Regions from separate parts of the Streptomyces kurssanovii genome, predicted to be linked through region 3. Evidence: riboswitches for the same ligand, from Rfam matches in the RefSeq annotation. Region 3 holds a riboswitch; each other region holds the start of a gene.
What was found. A riboswitch is a leader RNA that binds a small molecule or an ion and turns the genes downstream of it on or off. The one in region 3 is predicted to bind cobalamin.
Positions count from the first base shown of each region.

Region 1: another riboswitch for cobalamin. It lies ahead of AB0K36_RS04175 (FecCD family ABC transporter permease); the one in region 3 lies ahead of AB0K36_RS16335 (energy-coupling factor ABC transporter permease).
Region 2: another riboswitch for cobalamin. It lies ahead of AB0K36_RS23685 (cobalamin biosynthesis protein); the one in region 3 lies ahead of AB0K36_RS16335 (energy-coupling factor ABC transporter permease).

Region 1 covers NZ_JBFAQK010000003.1:98,524-105,118, forward strand. The annotation lists gene AB0K36_RS04160 (hypothetical protein) at 1-297, shown strand, start outside; partial or broken gene AB0K36_RS04165 (IS701 family transposase) at 337-634, opposite strand; partial or broken gene AB0K36_RS04170 (VOC family protein) at 652-974, opposite strand; cobalamin riboswitch at 1,069-1,208, shown strand; gene AB0K36_RS04175 (FecCD family ABC transporter permease) at 1,313-2,422, shown strand; gene AB0K36_RS04180 (ABC transporter ATP-binding protein) at 2,422-3,207, shown strand; gene AB0K36_RS04185 (ABC transporter substrate-binding protein) at 3,223-4,245, shown strand; gene AB0K36_RS04190 (SRPBCC family protein) at 4,690-5,181, shown strand; partial or broken gene AB0K36_RS34695 (helix-turn-helix transcriptional regulator) at 5,445-5,642, opposite strand; gene AB0K36_RS04200 (DUF899 family protein) at 5,699-6,451, opposite strand.
Region 2 covers NZ_JBFAQK010000038.1:12,886-19,480, forward strand. The annotation lists gene AB0K36_RS23675 (putative cobaltochelatase) at 1-1,482, opposite strand, end outside; gene AB0K36_RS23680 (cobyric acid synthase) at 1,571-3,079, opposite strand; gene AB0K36_RS23685 (cobalamin biosynthesis protein) at 3,076-4,029, opposite strand; cobalamin riboswitch at 4,119-4,261, opposite strand; gene AB0K36_RS23690 (hypothetical protein) at 4,385-4,606, opposite strand; gene AB0K36_RS23695 (inorganic phosphate transporter) at 4,619-5,848, opposite strand; gene AB0K36_RS23700 (class II aldolase/adducin family protein) at 6,060-6,595, shown strand, end outside.
Region 3 covers NZ_JBFAQK010000019.1:81,758-88,352, forward strand. The annotation lists gene AB0K36_RS16320 (energy-coupling factor ABC transporter ATP-binding protein) at 1-636, opposite strand, end outside; gene cbiQ (cobalt ECF transporter T component CbiQ) at 633-1,382, opposite strand; gene AB0K36_RS16330 (energy-coupling factor ABC transporter substrate-binding protein) at 1,388-1,795, opposite strand; gene AB0K36_RS16335 (energy-coupling factor ABC transporter permease) at 1,792-2,481, opposite strand; cobalamin riboswitch at 2,512-2,707, opposite strand; gene AB0K36_RS16340 (PTS-dependent dihydroxyacetone kinase phosphotransferase subunit DhaM) at 2,802-3,212, opposite strand; gene dhaL (dihydroxyacetone kinase subunit DhaL) at 3,212-3,835, opposite strand; gene dhaK (dihydroxyacetone kinase subunit DhaK) at 3,891-4,883, opposite strand; gene AB0K36_RS16355 (aldehyde dehydrogenase family protein) at 5,206-6,595, opposite strand, start outside.

The sequences.
Region 1 (6,595 bases), on a different contig from region 3:
ACTCTGCCCGTCGTCCTGGTCGGCGACGAAGGGCAGCTCTATGTGATCGCGCGAAACCTGATGGAGCTGTTCCAGCTTCTGGCCATCGACAGCGAGCCTGTCGATGACTTCGGGTTTCTTGCCGCTGGAGACGTTGAGGAACACAGCGATGGCCACCATGAGTTCCTCACCTGGTTGAACCAGAGTTTCGGCCTTGAGCCACCGGAGGACCCGCACGTGCTCTGGACCGGGCGAAAGAAGTCCGACGATCGCTTCAGGGCATGGGTGAGCCAGTTCGTTGAGTTGGACGATCACTGACCGTTCATCGCAGTTCGTGATCTTCATGGCTGTGGAGCTGTCGCCGGTGGTGCGGTTGCGGCGGATCAGCAACTGGTGGCTGACGGGGCGGGTCCGGCCAGGTCGATGACGGACCAGTCGTAGAAGCGGTAGCTCTTCGCGCCGGCTCCTGCCGACAGCTTCTTCCAGGCCCGCCTGGGCACCTTCTGCCAGTCCCGCCTGGGCGCTTTCGCGGCCAGCACATCCGGGCGGAACTTCCCGGCATCGGTAGTGACTTCATGGGAGCAGGCACGGCGAGGACGTAGCCGACCTGGCGCTCCTCCGGCGCGGATCGCAGCTTCGGGCTGCCGCCGCAGACCTATCGACGCGGCCCTCGTCCGCGGCGGTGATGCCGTCGGGGTGTCCGGGTGGCCACTCCACCAACTCGATCCGGTATCCGTCCGTGTCGGTGAGCCACGATGCCTTCGGGCCGCGAGGGCCGCCGGGGTACTGGACAGGGCCCGGCTCCAGGCCGGCTCGGGCAGCGGCTCCAGGGCGGCGGCCAGTACGTCCACTCGGATCGCAAGGTGGTCGAAACCGCTACCCACGTCGACCGGTCAACGGCTGGGACGGTGGACCAGTTCGAGCGAGGTCGCCGGTTCGCAAGGGAGCTTGAGGATCACGAGGCGACTCCCGTCGCCACCGTCGACCCTGCCCAGTGCGAGTGACGCCTGCAGCACACAGCCGCCGCCCCCGGCCAATCACCGGAAGGAAGGTGAATCGGCCCCCCTTGTGGAATTTCCCCTGTGGCGAAGGAGCGCCCTTCGTAAGCGCTATGCTGCGAGCACCCCGCGGGGGAAGCCGGTCGAAGTCCGGCGCTGACCCGCAACGGTAGGCGGAGCCCGACACGTGGCCCCGTGAGCCCGATTACCCGCGGTGGTGAAGGCTCCTGTCAATTCGCCGTGGACTGCGAGAGGGCGCTGCACAGGGCGCCCCGCGTCCCGGGCCGCTCCTGTGCTCACGTGGGTGCACGGCCTGAGGCGAAGGCGATCCGCCCGTGGCCACACCCCTGGAACTCGAGCCGACCGCGCCACCTCACACGGCGCCCGCCGGCGTCGGCCCCGCGCCGCCCAAGCGCGTATCGCTGTCCCTTCTCTTCGTCACCCTGTGCGCCGCGCTCGTGCTCTCCATCGTTTGTGGGGCGGGGATGGGGGCGTCAGGACTGTCCTGGGGCCAGGTACTGCGTTTTCTGTGGGCCGGGCTGACCGGCGGATCCCTGACGCATGACGAAGTGTCGGCTTACACGATCGTGTGGGAGCTGCGCTTTCCGCGAGCCGTGCTGGCCGCTGTCGTCGGGGCCGGCCTGTCGGCGATCGGCGTCGCTGTGCAGGCCATGGTCCGCAATGCCCTCGCCGACCCGTTCGTCCTGGGTATTTCCTCGGGTGCGGCCGTCGGTGCGAATGCCGTCCTTCTCTTTGGGGCCTTCGGCGCTCTCGGTCTGTGGGCGCTGTCCACGGCGGCGTTCTTCTCCGCGCTCCTCGCCATGGCGCTGGTGTACGCGATCGCCCGCACCGCTGATGGTCTGACCCCGCTGCGGCTCGTCCTGACGGGTACCGCGATGTACTACGGCTTGTCGGCCGTCACCACGTTCATGGTGTTCGCGGCCGAGCGTGGCGAGGCGGCCCGCTCCGCGATGATGTGGCTTCTCGGCAGCCTCGGCGGAGCCAGTTGGGCCTCCGTGCCGATCGCCGCGGGAGCCGTGCTCGTCGGCCTCGCCCACCTCACTGTGTCAGCGCGTCGCCTGAACGCCCTGGCGATGGGTGACGAGACCGCGGCCGCCCTGGGGGTGGACGCGGGGAGGCTGCGCAAGGAGCTGTTCCTGGTATGTGCCGCCGTCACGGGGGCCGTGGTCGCGGTGAGCGGTGCGATCGGTTTCGTCGGCCTGATGGTTCCGCACGCCGCACGGATGCTCGTCGGCGCGGACCATCGCCGGCTGCTGGCCGTCGCCCCACTCGCGGGCGCCGTCCTGCTGATCTGGGTGGACATCCTGTCGCGCGTGGTGCTCGCGCCCGTCGAGCTGCCGGTGGGCGTGCTGACCGCAGTCATCGGCGTGCCGTGCTTCGTGCTGCTGATGCGCCGCCGCTCCTACACCTTCGGAGGCGCGTGATGCGTGTCGACATCGATGCACTGACGGTCGAGGTCGCCGGCGCGCGGCTGGTACGGGAGGTGACGCTGAGCGCGGACGACGGGCAGGTCGTCGGGCTGGTCGGGCCCAACGGCAGTGGCAAGTCCACGCTGTTGCGCTGCGTCTACCGGGCCTTGCGCCCCTCGGCCGGTGCGGTCCGGCTCGGCGGTGAGGACCTGCACTCCCTGAGTGCGCGCGAAGGCGCCCGTCGGCTGGCCGCCCTGCCCCAGGAAGCGGTCAGCGAGTTCGACTTCACGGTCGCCGAGGTCGTTGCGATGGGGCGCCTGCCGCACCAGCGGTCCGTGGCCCGGACCACCGACGAGGACCGGAAGGCGTGCGAGGCAGCGCTGGTGAGGGTCGGCGCCGGTCACCTCGCCGACCGCGGCTTCCTCACCCTCTCCGGCGGCGAGAAGCAGCGGGTCCTGATCGCCCGCGCGCTCGCGCAGCAGCCGCGCGTACTGGTGCTCGACGAGCCCACCAACCACCTCGACATAGCCCAGCAGTTGGAGGTGCTGGCTCTGGTGCGCGGAAGTGGGCTGACGGTACTCACCGCGCTGCACGACCTCAACCTCGCCGCGCTCCACTGTGACCTCCTCTACGTCATCGACAGCGGCCGGATCGTCGCCCACGGTGCTCCGCACGACGTGCTCACGCCCGAGTTGCTGGCCGAGGTCTTCGGCGTACGGGCACACCGTGTGCCGCATCCGGAGTCCGGCGCCGTACAACTGCTCTTCGATCGTCTCCTGCCCGCTCAGCCCGCTTCTTGAGGAGTCATGGCCATCATGCCGAATCTCGTACGCCCCGCCGCACTCGCACTCGCCGCCGCCTTGGTGCTCACCGGATGCGGCGCGGAGGTCACCTCTCAGGACGAGGAGGGTGGTGGTGCCCAGGCACGCGGCGGCCACTATCCGGTGACCATCGAGAACTGCGGCCAGGAGAAGAGCTACGACAAGGCCCCCCAGCGCGTGGTCACCAATGACGTCGGTATCACCGAGATCATGTTCGCACTCGGACTTGAGGACCGTATGGCGGGCTATGTGATGCCCGACGACAGGGGCGATCTCGAAGCCGTTCCCTGGAAGGACGCTTACCAGAAGACGAAGTGGCTCTCGAAGAAGACGATCAACAAGGAACTGGTCCTCGACGCCCGCGCCGATCTTGTCTTCGCGGGCTGGAACTACGGCTTCAACGAGGGGGAGGGCTTCAGTCCGGCCGAGCTGGAGAAGGTGGGGATCGACTCGTACCTCCTGAGCGAATCGTGCCGCAACGGGCGAGGGAAGGCCCGCGGGGTGATGCCACCGCTCGCAGCGCTGTACACCGACCTGCGGAACCTGGGAACGATCTTCGACGTCGAGGACCGCGCCGGGACCCTCATCGCGGACTTCGAGAAGCAGGTGGCCGAAGCGCAGGCGAAGGCCCTGAAGGGCGCCGACCGCCCGCGCGTCTTCCTCTATGACGACGGGCAGGACAAGCCGCTGACCTCGGGTCTGTACGCCGGGCCGCACGACATCATCACCAAGGCGGGTGGCGATCACGTCATGAAGGACCTCAAGGACAGCTGGGCGACGGTGGGCTGGGAGACCGTCGTCGAGCGCGACCCCGAGGTGATCGTGATCAACGACTACGGTGACACCACCGCGGACCAGAAGCGGAAGTTTCTGAAGTCCTACCCCCCGCTCGCCGGCGTCTCGGCCGTCAAGAACGACCGCATCGTCGTCCTCGACTACGCGGAGCTGGTCGAAAGCCCGCGCAATCCCGCGGCCATCGCCTCACTCGCCGCGGACCTGAGGAAATTCGCCTCGTGACCTTCTCGCTGTCGGCCCCCGCGGACAGGCTCGTGCGTATGCCCCGGTCGACAGGATTCGGCCGGGTGGCCGACCGCAGGTGGATGGCCGTCGGCTGTGTCCATCCCGGTCGTCGCTCCCGGTTCCTTTCCGGGGAGTCGGCTGGGCGGTCCACTGCTGCCGTTCCCGGCGGGCGCCCCGAATGATCCGGTCGACAACGACCATTACGGTACGCGCTGGGGACGCTGCTGATCTCGAGTTCTGGGCCGGCCATGGGGAGTTGTTCTGCGCGCGGGAGTGGACACGGCTGCTCGGCGAACAGGGCCGACAGGCAGAGGCACTGGAGATACTCGCCCCGTATACCTCGATACCCTTTACTTTACGGACACAGACTGCAGTGCCCTCAGCCGAGGAGCACGACGAGCAGTACAAAAGCAGGTTGTCCTACAGGAAATGATGCGCACCATGAGATACACCGTCTCCATCGAGATCGCCCTGCCGCGGGAGAAGGTGGTCCGGCTGCTCGCCGACCCGGCACACCTGCCGAAATGGCTGCGGGGCCTGGTGCTGCACGAGCCGCTGAGTGGGGAGCACGGGCAGCTCGGCACCAAGTCGCGGGTCGTGATGCAGATGGGCCGACGGAAGATCGAGTGCACCGAGACCATCACACGCCGGGAACCGGCAGACCTGCGCGAGATCCCGAAAACGAGCGTCGTTCACTTCGACCGCGAGATCGTCGGCGAGGGCATGTGGAGCGCCGTGCGCGACCGGCTGACGGAAGCCGGCCCGGACACGACGCTCTGGGAGAGCGAGAACGAATACCGGTTCAGCGGCCTTCTGATGAAGCTGGTGGGACTTCTGATGCCCGGCGCCTTCCGCAAGCAGTCGCAACAGCACATGCAGGACTTCAAGGCGTTCGCCGAGCAGGGAAAGGACGTTCGCGACGCGACGGGCTGATCTGCCGTAACCGGTCAGGTGTCTGACGACGTGGAGTGTTGATCTTCCTTTCGTCGTAAATGACCGCTGGGCAAGCTCCACCGGCGCTGTCTGGAAATTGACCGTTGCCGAGGTGGCGAGGTCGGCGCTGCGGCGCGCGAAACGCTCCCCAGCCACTCCGGACATCCGTCCGGAGTGGCTGGGGCCTGAAGCAAGCCCTCCGGCAGCATCGAAAGGTGGGCGGCTCGGGGCAGCGCCCAGGGCGTACCTACCGCCGTACCCGGCCCCTGCTCGTGCGCGTACCAGCCGAGCTGCATCCGAGTGGTGACGTCGGCCGGCTCCATCAGCCGCGGCACCGTGCGCAGCCCCAGCTCGGTCTGCTTGGCCGCACTGCGGTCGGTCAGCCCCGTCAGCATCAGAGAGAGGATCAGCGGATCCGTCTCGTCCGGCGCCTCGGCCTGCGGCTCGTCACCGCCCAGCCGCGGTGAGCACCGGACGGCCGGCCTTCCCGGGACCGAGGGCCCCGAGATGCGCAGGACTAGGTCAGCTCGTCGGAGCGGCCGGCTTCGATGCGGGACCACTGGGCGATGGGGCGCCCGTTCGTACGCCACTCCTCGGGGTTCTCTGCGGAGTACCAGGGCTGGGGCCAGCCGCGGGGGGAGTCCTCCCACGCCTCCTGGCGTCCGTAGACGGTCATATCCAGCAGCCCGTGGGTGGGCGCCATGACCTCGACGCCGCGACCGCCGGTGTAGTACGTCTCGAACACCCGCTTGCCGTCGCGGACGTAGCAGACGAGGTGGTGACGCTGCCAGTCACGACCCTCCAAGAGCTGCGGCGCCGTCTGCTCGACCGAGTACCACGGCATGTCCAGGCCCAGGAAGTCGCGGTAGCGGACGCTCTCTTGGTATGGGCCCTTGCAGAGCGTGGCGTACGTGGCGTCGCGGGAGTGGATGTAGGACAGCTCGCGGACCTGACTGTTGAAGAACGTGCAGCCCTCGCACTGCCCGGCGGCGGGTCGTCCGGGCCACCAGGCGTGGAAGTACGCGATGAGCTGCTTGCGGCCTTCGAAGACGTCGAGGATCGTGATCGGCCCGTCGGGGCCGATGACTTCGATGGTGGCATCGACCTCCACCATCGGCAGCCGCCGTCGCGCCGCTGCGATCGCGTCTCCTTCGCGGGTGTGCGCCTTCTCCCGTACGAGCAGAGTTTCCCGCGCCTCCTGGTAGGTCTTTCTGTCCACCACAGGCGGGAGGGCCGGGCTCGGTGATCTGTCGTTCACGAGCGTCTCCATTCGCTTCTGGGGAGGCTGCCAAGAGGTCGCCTGGAACCACCATGCTCACCAGGCTGCGCCGCGCTCCCGGGCGCCACGCAGTAGCGCTTCGGCGGCTCGCTCATTCGGTCCAACAGCCGGGCCCCGACGACGTGCGCGCGATCA
Region 2 (6,595 bases), on a different contig from region 3:
CAGCACGAGGTTCCCCTCACGCCCCTCACGGGTCGCCTGCCGCATGTCGTCCCGGCGGACCACCAGCCCGGGGCCGCTGCGCCCGCGGGCGCGCTGGTGCGGAGCGGCGGCCTGCACGGTGGCGGTCAGGTGCAGTTTGGTGAGCGCGCCCTGGGGCCGTCGTGCGCCGGTGGTACGGCCGTGCTCGGTACGCGCCCGGGACCTGCGCCCCGCCGCTCCCTCGCCCAGGCCGGGCACGCTGAGCATCTTGGTACGGAAGGGCTCCGTGGCCCGCGCGGGCTGCTGCTCGGCGCCCGCGCCCGGCGCCGGTACCGGCGCCTGACCGCTCTCCGGCGCGGACCCGGCCGCCTCACCGCTGTCCGGTCCGCTGCCCTGCGGCGGCACCCCGCCGCCTCCGCCGTCGGGCCCGCCCTCGGGACCGGGGTCGGGGTCCGGGTCGGTCGGGTCCGGGTCCCCGTCCGGCTCGTCGTGACCGCCGAACTCGTCCAGCGTCTCGTCCAGTTTGCTCTCGTCCAGGCCCGGCGCGTCGAACGGGTTGCGGCGCCTGCGGTGCGGCAGCGCCAGCAGCGCGGCCTGCCGGACGTCCTCCTCCGTGACCTCGTCCCGGCCCGCCCATGCGGCCAGCGCGGTCGCCGTACGGGCCATCACGATGTCCGCACGCATGCCGTCCACCTCGAACGCGGCGCAGGTGGCGGCGATCTGACGCAGCGCCACATCACCGAGCACCACCCGCGGCAGCAGTTCCCGCGCCGTCACGATCCGCTCGCGCAGCGCCTCCTCCTCACCGGCCCAGCGCGCCGCGAAGCCGGCAGGGTCGTCGTCGTACGCGAGCCTGCGCCGTACGACCTCCACCCGCTGATCGGGGTCGCGCGAGGCCGCGACCTCCACGGTGAGCCCGAAGCGGTCCAGCAACTGCGGCCGCAGCTCGCCCTCCTCGGGGTTCATGGTCCCGACGAGCAGGAAGCGGGAGGCGTGCCGTACGGAGACGCCTTCACGCTCGACGTACGAAGCGCCCATGGCGGCGGCGTCCAGCAACAGGTCGACGAGGTGGTCGTGCAGCAGATTGACCTCGTCGACGTACAGCAGCCCACGGTGCGCGTCCGCCAGCAGGCCGGGCTCGAACGCCTTCACGCCCTCCGCGAGCGCCCGCTCGATGTCGAGAGCCCCGACGAGCCGGTCCTCGGAAGCGCCGACGGGCAGCTCCACCATGCGCGTCGGCCGCGCCACCGCCGGCCCCGCCTCGTGCGGGCCGTCAGGACACGCCGGGTCCGGGGCCGTGGGGGCGCAGGAGAACCGGCAGCCCGCGACCACGTCGACGTCCGGCATGAGGGACGCGAGCGCCCGCACGGCGGTCGACTTGGCGGTCCCCTTCTCGCCGCGCACGAGCACGCCGCCGACCGCCGGACTGACCGCGTTGAGCAGCAGGGCCAGCCGCAGATCGTCCATCCCGACGACCGCGGTGAACGGATAGGGGGTGCTCATCGCCTGATCACTCCTTCGCTGGAGCCGCGGAGCGGCTCGCCTGTGCCCTGTCGGATTCGACGGCGGGCCGATTGCCCGGCGACCGCTCTCACGGCGCGCCCGGAGGGATGAACGGCAGTCCCGCCGGCGCCCCTTCCTCGATCAGCCGCATCAACGCCCCCGTGTCCGCGTGTTCTTCGATCAGATCCCCCAGCCGGTCCAGCTGCTCCTCCCGCAGCGCGGCGAAGCACGTGTCCGGCGCGGGCACGAAGCGGCGGCCCGCCTGTGCGGCGACCTCCCGCAGGAACGCCCGCCGGAAGCCGTCGCTCTCCAGGGACCCGTGCCAGTGCGTGCCCCACACGGAGCCCACCCGGCAGCCGTCCAGGAAGGCGTCGCCGCCGAGTACCCGGGCGACGCCGTGATGGATCTCGTAGCCCTCGACGCGCGCGCCGAGCGCCTCGCCGACGGGCCGTGCGAGGGTCTTCTCCGGCGCGAACCGCACCCGTACCGGCAGCAGTCCGAGCCCGTCGACCGCGCCGGCCCTCGACTCGACGTCGTCCTCGATGTGTTCGGCCAGCGCCTGGAAGCCGCCGCAGATGCCCAGCACCGGCCTGCCCTCCGCCGCGCGCCGGACCAAGGCGTCCGCGAGGCCGCGCTCACGCAGCCACGCCAGCGCCTTCACCGTGCCGCGCGTGCCGGGGACCACGACCAGGTCGGCGTCCACGAGTTCTTCCGCGCGGTCCACGAACCGGACCACGACGCCCGGCTCCGCCGCCAGCGCGTCCACGTCCGTGAAGTTCGACATCAGCGGGACGGCGCACACCGCGACCCGCAGCACGTCCTCACCGACGGGCGGCGCCACCACCGACTCCCGCACGGTGCCGCGCAGGGACACCCGCAGGCCGTCCTCCTCGTCGATACCGAGCCCGTGCGCGTACGGCAGCACCCCGAACGTCCGCCGCCCGGTCAGTCCGAGCAGCATCTCGAGCCCCGGCTCCAGCAACGACACGTCACCGCGGAACTTGTTGACCAGATAGCCCGCCACAAGGGCCTGGTCCTCGGGGCTCAGCAGCGCCGTCGTACCGAAGAACTGGGCGAAGACGCCGCCCCTGTCGATGTCCCCGACCACGAGCACCGGCAGCCGGGCGGCCCGCGCGATGCCCATGTTCACGATGTCCGTGCGGCGCAGATTGATCTCGGCCGGACTGCCCGCCCCCTCGCAGATCACGGCGTCATACGTGCCCCGCAACTCCTCAAGGCACGCCATCACCGGCTCGAACAGCTCCCGCTGCCGGCCCCCGTGGTACCCCTTGGCGCTCAGCTCGCCGACCGGCCGGCCCATCAGCACCACCTGGCTGGAACGGTCGCTGCCGGGCTTGAGGAGTACGGGATTCATCAGCGCGGTCGGCTCCACGCGCGCGGCCTGCGCCTGCATGGCCTGCGCCCGCCCGATCTCCGCGCCCTCGCGCGTCACGAACGAGTTCAGGGACATGTTCTGCCCCTTGAACGGCGCCACCTTCACACCCTGGCGCACCAGCCACCGGCAGATCCCGGCGGTCACGACACTCTTGCCCGCGTCCGAGGTGGTCCCGGCGACGAGCAGCCCCCCACCGGTCATGCCGGCCTCCTTCCGCCGCGGCCCTGCCGCAGCACCCGCCCCGCCGCGCAGACGGCGAGGGTCAGCAGGCCGACCCGGCGCGACAGCCGCACCGCCCGTCCGATGTCACCGAACTCCACCGCACGCCCGGCCCCGTTGAGCACCGGCCGGTGCTCGACCCGCCCGCCGTACGAGAGGGAACCGCCCAGCCGGACCCCCAGGGCGCCCGCGAAAGACGCCTCCACAGGGCCCGCGTTGGGGCTCGGGTGCTTGGCCGCGTCCGCGCGCCAGGCCCGTAGGGCTCCGCGCCGGTCCGGGCCGCAGACGGCCGCCAGCGCGGCGGTCAGCCGGGCGCCGGGCCACCCGGCGACGTCGTCCAGGCGGGCCGACGCCCAGCCGTACCGCAGGTAGCGGGGCGACTTGTGGCCGACCATCGCGTCCAGGGTGTTGACCGCCCGGAAGCCGACCAGCCCGGGTACGCCCGCCAGCGCTCCCCACACCAGGGCGCCCACGACGGCGTCGGAGGTGTTCTCGGCGACGGACTCGACGACGGCGCGGGCGATCTGCTGCTCGTCCAGGGCTTGCGGGTCGCGCCCGCAGAGGTGGGGCAGCCGCTCACGGGCCGCCTCGACGTCCCCGGCGGCCAGCGCGTCGCCGATGGCCGTGGCCTCCCGCCCCAGGGTCGTACCCCCGACGACCGCCCAGGTGGCGGCGGCGGTCAGCGCGACGGACGCGGCAGGGGAGCGGCGTACGGCCCGGGAGGCCAGCACGGCCGCTGCGACGGCGCCACCGGCGCACACAGCGGTGTGCAAGGCGCCCCGGCCGCGGTGGTCACGCCAAAGGACACGCTCGACGGCGCTCGCGGCCCGTCCGAACGCGGCGACCGGATGCCCGCGGCGGGGATCGCCGAGGAGCAGGTCACCGGCGAGGCCGGCGGCGGCGCCGTACACGAAGACTCGGTCGGCACGCACGGGATCAGCGATCCCAGGGGTGGTGTCCGACGGACAGGGCTGTACCGCGGCCGGGCATGCGAAAAGTCCTCACTCAGGGTCCGCGCCCTGGTTCGACGTGACCGGCGGTGAGAGTTCCTGGCTCCCCGGGGTTCCTCCCGGGTGACAGTGGCGGGACCGCGCCGGATTCGCACCGGACTTCCTCTTCTGCCGCCGTTGTTGGCCCCGGCAGTCCACCACGCGCGCGAACGCCCGTCAACTCACCATTGACCTGCGGCGGGGCAGTGTGCCGAGCCCCACACGGGCGGACACACGAAGGCCGGGCCGCGAACACCTAAGGGTGCGCGCGGCCCGGCCGTCGAAGGCGGTGCGGTCGTCAGACGACGATCAGGTAGATCCCGTAGGACACGGCCGCGGCGCAGAGGGCGAAGCAGGCGTACGCGCCGGTGCGGGCCAGTGCGCCGGAGCCGCCGGCCTGAGTGGCCGCCTCCTGCTTGGTGAGGCCCACGACGCCCAGGGTGAAGAGTCCCACCAGCGCGACGGTGGCGACGAGGCTCACGCCGAAAACGGAGCCGAGAGCAGTCCAGTCGATCTTCATTCCGTTACTTCCTTACACCGTGGCCGGGCGGGGCGACTCGGTCTCGGGTTCTGCCGGGGCCGCGATGGTGGCCTTCAGGTCACCGACGGGCGGCGGGGTGACGGCCGCGATGGCGGTCGTGACGACGCCCGCGGGCTCCTCCTCCACGTCGTTGACGTTGGTGTGGTCGACGACCTGACGGCGCGAGATGAACCAGATCGCGACGCAGGAGGCGACGAGGAAGACGGCGACGGCCGCGACACCCCAGTCACCCTGCTTGGTGACGTACTCGGAAGCCGCCGCGACGAGACCGGCGGCCGGCAGGGTCAGACCCCAGGCCACGAACATCCGGGTGGCGGTCGACCAGCGGACCACACCGCCCTTGCGGCCGAGCCCGGCGCCCATGACGGCGCCCGAGCACGAGTGCGTCGTCGACAGGGAGAAGCCGAGGTTGGAGGAGGCGAGGATCACGCTGGCCGCGCTGGTCTGGGCGGCGAAGCCCTGCTGCGGCTGGAGGTCGGTGAGGCCCTTGCCCATGGTGCGGATGATGCGCCAGCCGCCGAGGTAGGTGCCGAGCGCGATCGCCACACCGGCGGACACGATGACCCACATCGGAGGGTTGGAACCCGGGGCGACGACATTGCCGGCCACGAGGGCCAGCGTGATGATGCCCATCGTCTTCTGGGCGTCGTTGGTGCCGTGCGCCAGGGAGACCAGGCCCGCGGAGGCGATCTGCCCGGCGCGGTAGCCCTTCGCCGTGGCCTTCGGGTCCGTGTTCTTGCCGATCTTGTACGTCAGCCGGGCCGCCAGCATCGCGGCGAGGCCGGCGACGAGCGGCGCGGCGACGGCCGGGATCAGGACCTTGGTGACGACGACGCCGCCGTTGACGCCGCCGAAGCCGACCGAGGCGACCGTGGCGCCGATCAGACCGCCCATGAGGGCGTGCGACGAGCTGGACGGCAGGCCCACCAGCCAGGTGAGCAGGTTCCACAGGATGGCGCCGACGAGCGCCGCGAAGATGACTTCAGGTGTGATGCCTGATTCGTCGACCAGTCCACTGGAGATCGTCTTGGCGACCTCCACGGAGAGAAAAGCACCGACGAGGTTCAGAACGGCGGACATGGCCACCGCGGTTTTGGGCTTCAGAGCGCCGGTCGAGATGGTCGTCGCCATCGCGTTGGCGGTGTCGTGGAAACCGTTCGTGAAATCGAACACGAGAGCTGTCACGATCACAATCGCGAGCAGCAGTGTGATGTGTTCCATTTACCCAGGCAATCGTTTGACGTCATTGACGCGAGGACCGTAAGCAACCTGGATGAACGGAAGGTGAACTGGGTCGGGCGCTGCGGTGTCCCCAAGTGATGACGGCCGATTCCGCTTGTCCGTTTTCGGGCCTCCGTCGCGCTCCCCGCAGCCACTCGAACACCCTCCGTGTCCCCGAGCCCGGCCGGCTCCGCCTGAAAGGATCGCGGGCATGACTGATGAGGCGCGGCAGAGCGCGGTCGAACGCGCATGGCGGGAGCTCGTGGACACCGCCCGCAGAACGGCGGCCGAAGGTCTCGTGGTGGGCACCTCCGGCAACGTCTCCGTACGGGTGGGCGAGCTGGTCCTCGTCACCCCGAGCGGTGTCCCCTACGACCGGCTCACCCCGCGGGACACCGTCGCCGTCGACCTCGACGGCAGACAGGTCCTCGGCGGCCTGCGGCCCACCAGCGAGCTGCCGCTGCACCTCGCTGTCCACCGCCACACCGGCGCGGCCGCCGTCGTGCACACGCACGCCGTGCACGCCACGGCGGTCTCCACGCTCGTCCCCGAGCTGCCGCCCGTCCACTACATGACCGCGGCCCTCGGCGGCCCGGTCCGCGTCGCGGGCTACGCCCTGTACGGCACGGAGGAGCTGGCCCGGAACATGCTCCACGCCCTGCGCGACCGCACGGCCTGCCTCCTCCAGAACCACGGCACCGTCACCTACGGCGCCACCCTGTCCGAGGCGTACGACCGCACGGCCCA
Region 3 (6,595 bases):
CCAGCGCAGCGCCAGGTCGACGTCGTGCGTCGCCATCACGACCGTCGTCCCGGACGCGCGCAGCCGGCCGAGGACCTCGAGCAGCCGCTCCTGGCCGTGCGGGTCGAGTCCTGCGGTCGGTTCGTCCAGGATGAGCACCCTCGGCCGCATCGCCACGGCGCCCGCGATCGCGGCCCGTTTGCGCTGACCGTACGAGAGGAGATGCGTGGGCCGGTCCCGCAGCGCCGCGATGTCCATCGCCGCCAACGCCTCGTCCACCCGGGCCCGTACCTCGTTCTCGGAAAGCCCCAGGTTCATCGGCCCGAACGACACGTCCTGCTCGACCGACGCCGCGAACAGCTGGTCGTCCGGGTCCTGCACCACCAGCTGCACCGTCGTGCGGAGCCGGGTCAGGCCGGCCCGGTCGTAGGTCACCGGCTCACCGTGGAGGCGCAGTCCGCCCGTCGCGGGCCGCAGCCCGCCGCTCAGCAGCCGCAGCAGGGTGGTCTTGCCGCTGCCGTTGCGCCCCAGCAGCGCGGTGGAACGGCCCTCCATGAGGCCGAGACCGATGCCGCTGAGCACGGCGGGCCCGTCCTCGTACGCGTAACCCGCCTCGACGAGCTCCACTACGGCCCGGCCCGCGGGGGAGTGGTTCATGGCAGACACCTTTCGAGTACGAGAGTGAGGGCGACGATCCCGGACAGCAGCGCGGCGACCATGGCGAGGAACGGTCGTGACACCGTCGCCCGCGGCACCAGCACCCGCAGAGTGCCGTCGTATCCCCGGCCCGCGAGCCCGGCCTGCAGCCGGCCGGCCCGGTCGAAGGCGCGCACGAAAGCGGTCGCGCCGAGGCCGGCCAGCGACCGCCAGGCGGCCGCCCTGCTCGCATGGCCGAGCCGGGCGGCCTGCGCCTGGCGGATGTTGGCGACGGCGTCCAGCAGCAGGAAGCTGATCCGGTACATCACGAGCGCCACGTCCACCACGGCCGGCGGCACGCCCGCGCGCACCAGCCGGGGCAGCACGTCCGACACGGGTGTCGTGAACGCGAACAGCAGCACACCCAGCGACGCGGCGGAGGTGCGCAGCAGCAGCCGCGCCGCGTCGCCGGGCCCGTCGGGCGCGAAGGCCACCATGCCGTCCGGACCGCCCACCGCGAACAGCAGCGGTACGGCTCCGGTGACACAGAACCCGAGCGGGATGCGGAACGCCCGCCACAGCTGGCGCGCTGCCACACCGGCCGGGCCGAGCAGGATCGCGACCGTCGCGGCGGCGACGAGGACGGCGCCCGGCCAGGGCGGCAGGCAGACGGCCGTGACGGTCAGACCGAGGCCCAGGACAGCCTTCTCACAGGGGTGGCGGCGGCGCCAGCGACTGCTGTGCGCCGCCGCGTCGATCGGCAGCATCGGCGCTACGGCGCCGTCGTCGTGGCGTCCGGGCCCTCGCTCCGCGAGCCGGGGACCGAGGAGGCGGCTGTCTCGCCGTCCGGCGTCCTGCTCCCGGCCCGCTCGGCCGCCGCCCGCTCCTCACCCTGACGGCGGCCCTTGCGCAGCCCGAAGTAGTACGCCAGGACGCCCGCGCCGAGCGCCGCCTGGAGGGAGAACAGCGCCGACTCGATCTCGCCGGACGGCGGTTCGTACAGGGGGGTGAACCACGGCTCGTAGTCCGGCTCGAGTTCGGTGATCGCCGCCTCAGCCTCGCCGTCGGCACCGGTGAACGGCTCCTCCTTGTGGTCCCCGAGCCCCAGGACGAGCGGCAGTACCGCCAGCGCCGCGACGGCGAGCAGCAGCAGGGTGTTGATCCTCGCGTTACGGCTCATCGCGCCGCCTCCTCCTTCTTCGCACCCGTGACCAGCACACCGAGCCTGGTCAGTTCGCCCTTGCTGGACCGGCTGAGCAGCCGCATCACCAGCACGGTGAGCAGCCCCTCGCTGACCGCCAGCGGAAGCTGCGTGACGGCGAAGATGCCGCCGAACTTCGCGAGCGCGCCCGGGATGCCACTGCCCGGGTCGGGGAAGGCCAGCGCCAACTGCACGCTGGTGACGCAGTACGTGGACAGGTCGGCGACGAACGCGCCGAAGAACACGCTCACCATCAGCGGCACGTCGAAGCGGCGCAGCAGCCGGTACACCCCGTATCCCGCCCACGGCCCGACGACGGCCATGGAGAAGACGTTCGCGCCCAGCGTGGTGAGTCCGCCGTGGGCCAGCAACAGGGCCTGGAACAGCAGGGTGATGGTGCCGAGCACCGCCATGATCGGCGGTCTGAACAGAATGGCCCCGAGGCCCGTGCCGGTCGGGTGCGAGCAGCTGCCCGTCACCGACGGGATCTTCAGCGCCGACAGGACGAACGTGAACGCCCCTGACGCGCCGAGCAGCAACGTCGATTCGGGATTGGACCGGACCTCGCGGTCCAGGGCCCGTACGCCGTGGACGACGAACGGGGCCGACGCGACGCCCCAGGCGACCGCGTGCAGCGGGGGCAGATACCCCTCGGCTATATGCATGATGTGGGAGACCCTCTCCAGCACCTCGTGGATGGACAACGCACCCTGGCCGGTCTCCTGGCTGACGGGTCATGCCGCCCGGACTCCGCCTTCCCGGGCACCGCGCGTTCACGCGGTGTCCCAGTGGCTCCCCGTGAGGGGGTGGAGCCGGACTTCCCGATCACAGTGGCGAGGGCCGCACCGGTACCGCACCGGTTTCCCGAACACCAAGGCCCCGTGACAGTAATGCGCCGACCAGCGACATCACAAGCCGCGCACGGGCGCACCGGCGGGCGGCGGGGTGAGCCGTTCGCCACACCCGCCGCCGCACCGCCCGTCCCTCACTGCTTGCGGTAGCCGTACGCCTCCGACGCCGCGGCCTCCACCGCGTCCAGGTCGGCGCCCGCGGAGGCCGTCACCACGGCCGCGACCGCGCCCTCCACGAACGGCGCGTCCACCAAGCGGGTACCGGCGGGAAGTTCGTCACCCTCGGCCAGCAGTGCCTTGACCGTCAGGACGGCGCTGCCCAGGTCGACGAGGACGGCGACGCCCGCGCCGCCGTCGACCTGCTCCGCCGCGGCCGTGATCAGTTCGGAGCTGGTGCCGAGGCCCCCGTCGGGCGTGCCGCCCGCCGCGGCCACCGGGGCCGTAGCGCCGCCGCCCGCGAGCCCCTTGGCCAGTTCGGCGACCGCGGTGGCGACCTCCCCGCTGTGCGAGACCAGCACGATGCCGACCTGCTTGCCGTCGCTCATCAGGCCGTTCCCTCCGCCGCTTCCGCCGTCTCGGCGAGCGCCGCCAGCAGCAGCGCCGACGATGTGGCGCCCGGGTCCTGGTGGCCGATGCTCCGTTCACCGAGATAGCTCGCCCTGCCCTTGCGCGCCTGCAACGGCACGGTGGCCGACGCGCCCCGCTCCGCGGCCTCGCGGGCAGCCGCGAACGACTCCGCGGTGTCGCCGAGCGCAGCCACCGCCGGCTCGAGGGCGTCCAGCATCGTCTTGTCACCGGCCTTCGCCCCGCCGAGCTGGGCCACCGCGGCGACGCCGGCCCGCAGCGCCTCGGCCAGCTGCCCCGGTGTCACCTCGGCGTCGTCTCCCAGCGCCTTGCCGGTGCGCCGCAGCAGCGTCCCGTACAGGGGGCCCGACGCCCCGCCGACCGTCGACACGAGCTGCCGCCCGGCCAGCATCAGCACGGCGCCCGGCGTCGCCGGGGGCTCCTTCTCCAGGACCGCCACGACGGCCGTGAACCCCCGCCTGAGGTTGCTGCCGTGGTCCGCGTCGCCGATCGCCGAGTCCAGCTCGGTCAGTCGGTCCGCCTCCCGGTCCACCGAGGCGGCGACAGCGGCCAGCCAACGGCGGAAGAATTCGGTGTCGAGCACAAGAACTCCCTGGGATCGGTCGGTTCGAACGGTGTGACTTCGAGGCTCCAGGCCCTCAGCGTCCCCATCGCAGCCCCGGAGTCTGCACCGGCGCGTCCCACAACCTGAGCAGCTCCTCATCCACCTGACAGAGCGTCACCGATGCGCCGGCCATGTCGAGAGAGGTCACATAATTGCCGACGAGCGTACGGGCCACCGCGACGTCCCGCTCCGCCAGCACGCGCTGGACCTCGGCGTTGAACCCGTACAGCTCCAGCAGCGGCGTCGCGCCCATCCCGTTGACCAGCGCGATCACCGGGCCGGAGGGCCGCAGGTCCTCCAGCACGGCGTCCACGGCGAAGTCGGCGATTTCCCGCGACGTCATCATCTGGCGCCGCTCCCGCCCCGGCTCGCCATGGATGCCGATGCCCAACTCCAGCTCGCCCGGGGGAAGATCGAAGGTGGGACCGCCCTTCGACGGCGTGCTGCACGCGCTGAGCGCCACGCCGAAACTGCGGGAGGATTCGTTCACCTGCCGGCCGATCGCCTCGACCCGCTCCAGCGGTGCCCGCTCCTCCGCGGCGGCCCCGGCGATCTTCTCGACGAACAGGGTCGCCCCGGTGCCGCGCCGCCCGGCGGTGTACAGGCTGTCGGTCACCGCGACGTCGTCGTTGACGAGCACCTTTCCCAACCGCACTCCCTCGTCCTCGGCGAGTTCGGCCGCCATGTCGAAGTTCAGCACGTCACCGGTGTAGTTCTTCACGATGAACAGCACGCCCTCGCCGCTGTCGACGGCGGCGGCGGCCCGCACCATCTGGTCGGGCACCGGGCTGGTGAACACCTCCCCGGGGCAGGCGCCGTCGAGCATCCCGTGCCCGACGAAACCGCCGTGCAGCGGCTCGTGCCCCGAGCCGCCGCCGGAGACGAGGGCCACCTTCCCCTCGACGGGCGCGTCACGCCGCACGATGACCCGGTTGTCCACGTCCACGGCCAGATCGGGGTGGGCCGCCGCCATCCCGCGGAGGGCGTCCGCGACCACGGTCTCGGGAACGTTGATCAGCATCCTCATGGGTATCTCCTGGGAAGCTCGGCAGGGTGGGCTTCTGGGCTACGTTCTCGTTGGTGCGCGAAGGAGCGCAAGATCGCGGGCGGCTCCTGCCCGGCAGGTGACCGACGGCCGCACGCCGCGCAGGGCACCGAGCCACGGCCACGTCACCATCGTCGCAGGTGGTGGGCGCCGGAGCCCGTCGCTCCGTGCAGTCCGCCGGAACGGCCCGCCGACGGCCCGCCGGGAACGCACCGGCGGCAGGCTCGCGAGGTGCGGGGTCGGGCCGGTCCGAGCAGTGCCCGGGCAGACATGAAGCCTGCCCGGGCACTTCCGTTTCCGGTGCTCAGCGCGCGAACCAGCGCTGCGGCACGGGGGCGGTGTTCTCGTAGATGTGCTTGGCCTGGCGGTACTCGGCGAGCCCTTCGTGACCGAGTTCCCTGCCGATGCCGGAGCGTTTGAACCCACCCCATTCCGCTTGGGGCAGGTACGGGCCGAAGTCGTTGATCCAGACCGTGCCGTGCCGCAGCCGCCTCGCCACCCGCTCGGCCCGGGCGGCGTCCCTGGTCCACACGGCGCCGGCGAGCCCGTAATCGGTGTGGTTGCCCAGGGTGACCGCACCGTCCTCGTCGGTGAACCGCTCCACGGTCAGGATGGGACCGAAGGTCTCCTCCTGCACGATGCGCATGTCCTGCGTGCAGTCGTCGAAAACCGTCGGCCGGTAGAAGAAGCCGTGGCTCAGCTCAGGTTCGTCCGGGCGCTTGCCACCCGCGACCAGTTTCGCCCCTTCCTCGATGCCGAGCCGCACATAGGCCTCGACCTTGTCCCGGTGCTCCGCGGACACGAGGGGGCCGCTCTCGGTGTGCTCGTGCAGTCCGTTGCCGAGCCGGATCCGCTCGGTCCTCGCGACCAGTTCGGCGACGAAGGCGTCGTGCAGCGAGTCCTCGACGATGAGCCGGGTACCGGCCGAGCAGACCTGGCCGGCGTGGAAGAACACGGCGGTGAGAGCGTGGTCGATCGCGGTCTCGACATCGGCATCGGCGAACACGATGTTGGGGTTCTTGCCGCCCAGTTCGAGGGCGACGTTCTTCACGGTGTCGGCCGCCGTACGCATGATCATCTGGCCGGTCGACAGCCCGCCGGTGAAGGAGACCAGATCGACGTCCGGGCTCTCCACCAGCGGCGCGCCGGCCGTCGCGCCCGCACCGAGTACGAGGTTGACCACGCCGGCGGGCGCGCCGGCCTCCTCGATCAGCTCCACCATCCTGACGGTGGTCAGCGGGGTGATCTCGCTGGGCTTGAGCACCATCGTGTTGCCGGCGGCCAGCGCCGGGGCCACCTTCCACGACGCCTGCAGCAGCGGGTAGTTCCAGGGAGTGATCAACGCGCACACACCGACCGGTTCATGAACGACGCGGCTGCGGATCGTCGGGTCTCCCGCGTCCACCACCCGTCCGGAGTCCGCCTCGGCCTGGCCCGCGTAGTAACGGAACACGGCCGTCACGTCGTCGACGTCGATGCCGCTCTCGACGAGCGTCTTCCCGGTGTCCAGAGTCTCCAGCCGGGCGATCTCGGCACGGTCCCGCTGCAGGTACTCCGCCGTTCTGTGCAGCAGTTCGGAGCGTTGCCGCGGCGTCCAGGAGGGCCATGGGCCCCCGTCGAAGGCGGCCCGCGCCGCTGCCACGGCCGCCAGTGCGTCCGTCCGGTCGCCCTCGTCCACGGTGCGGACCACGGAC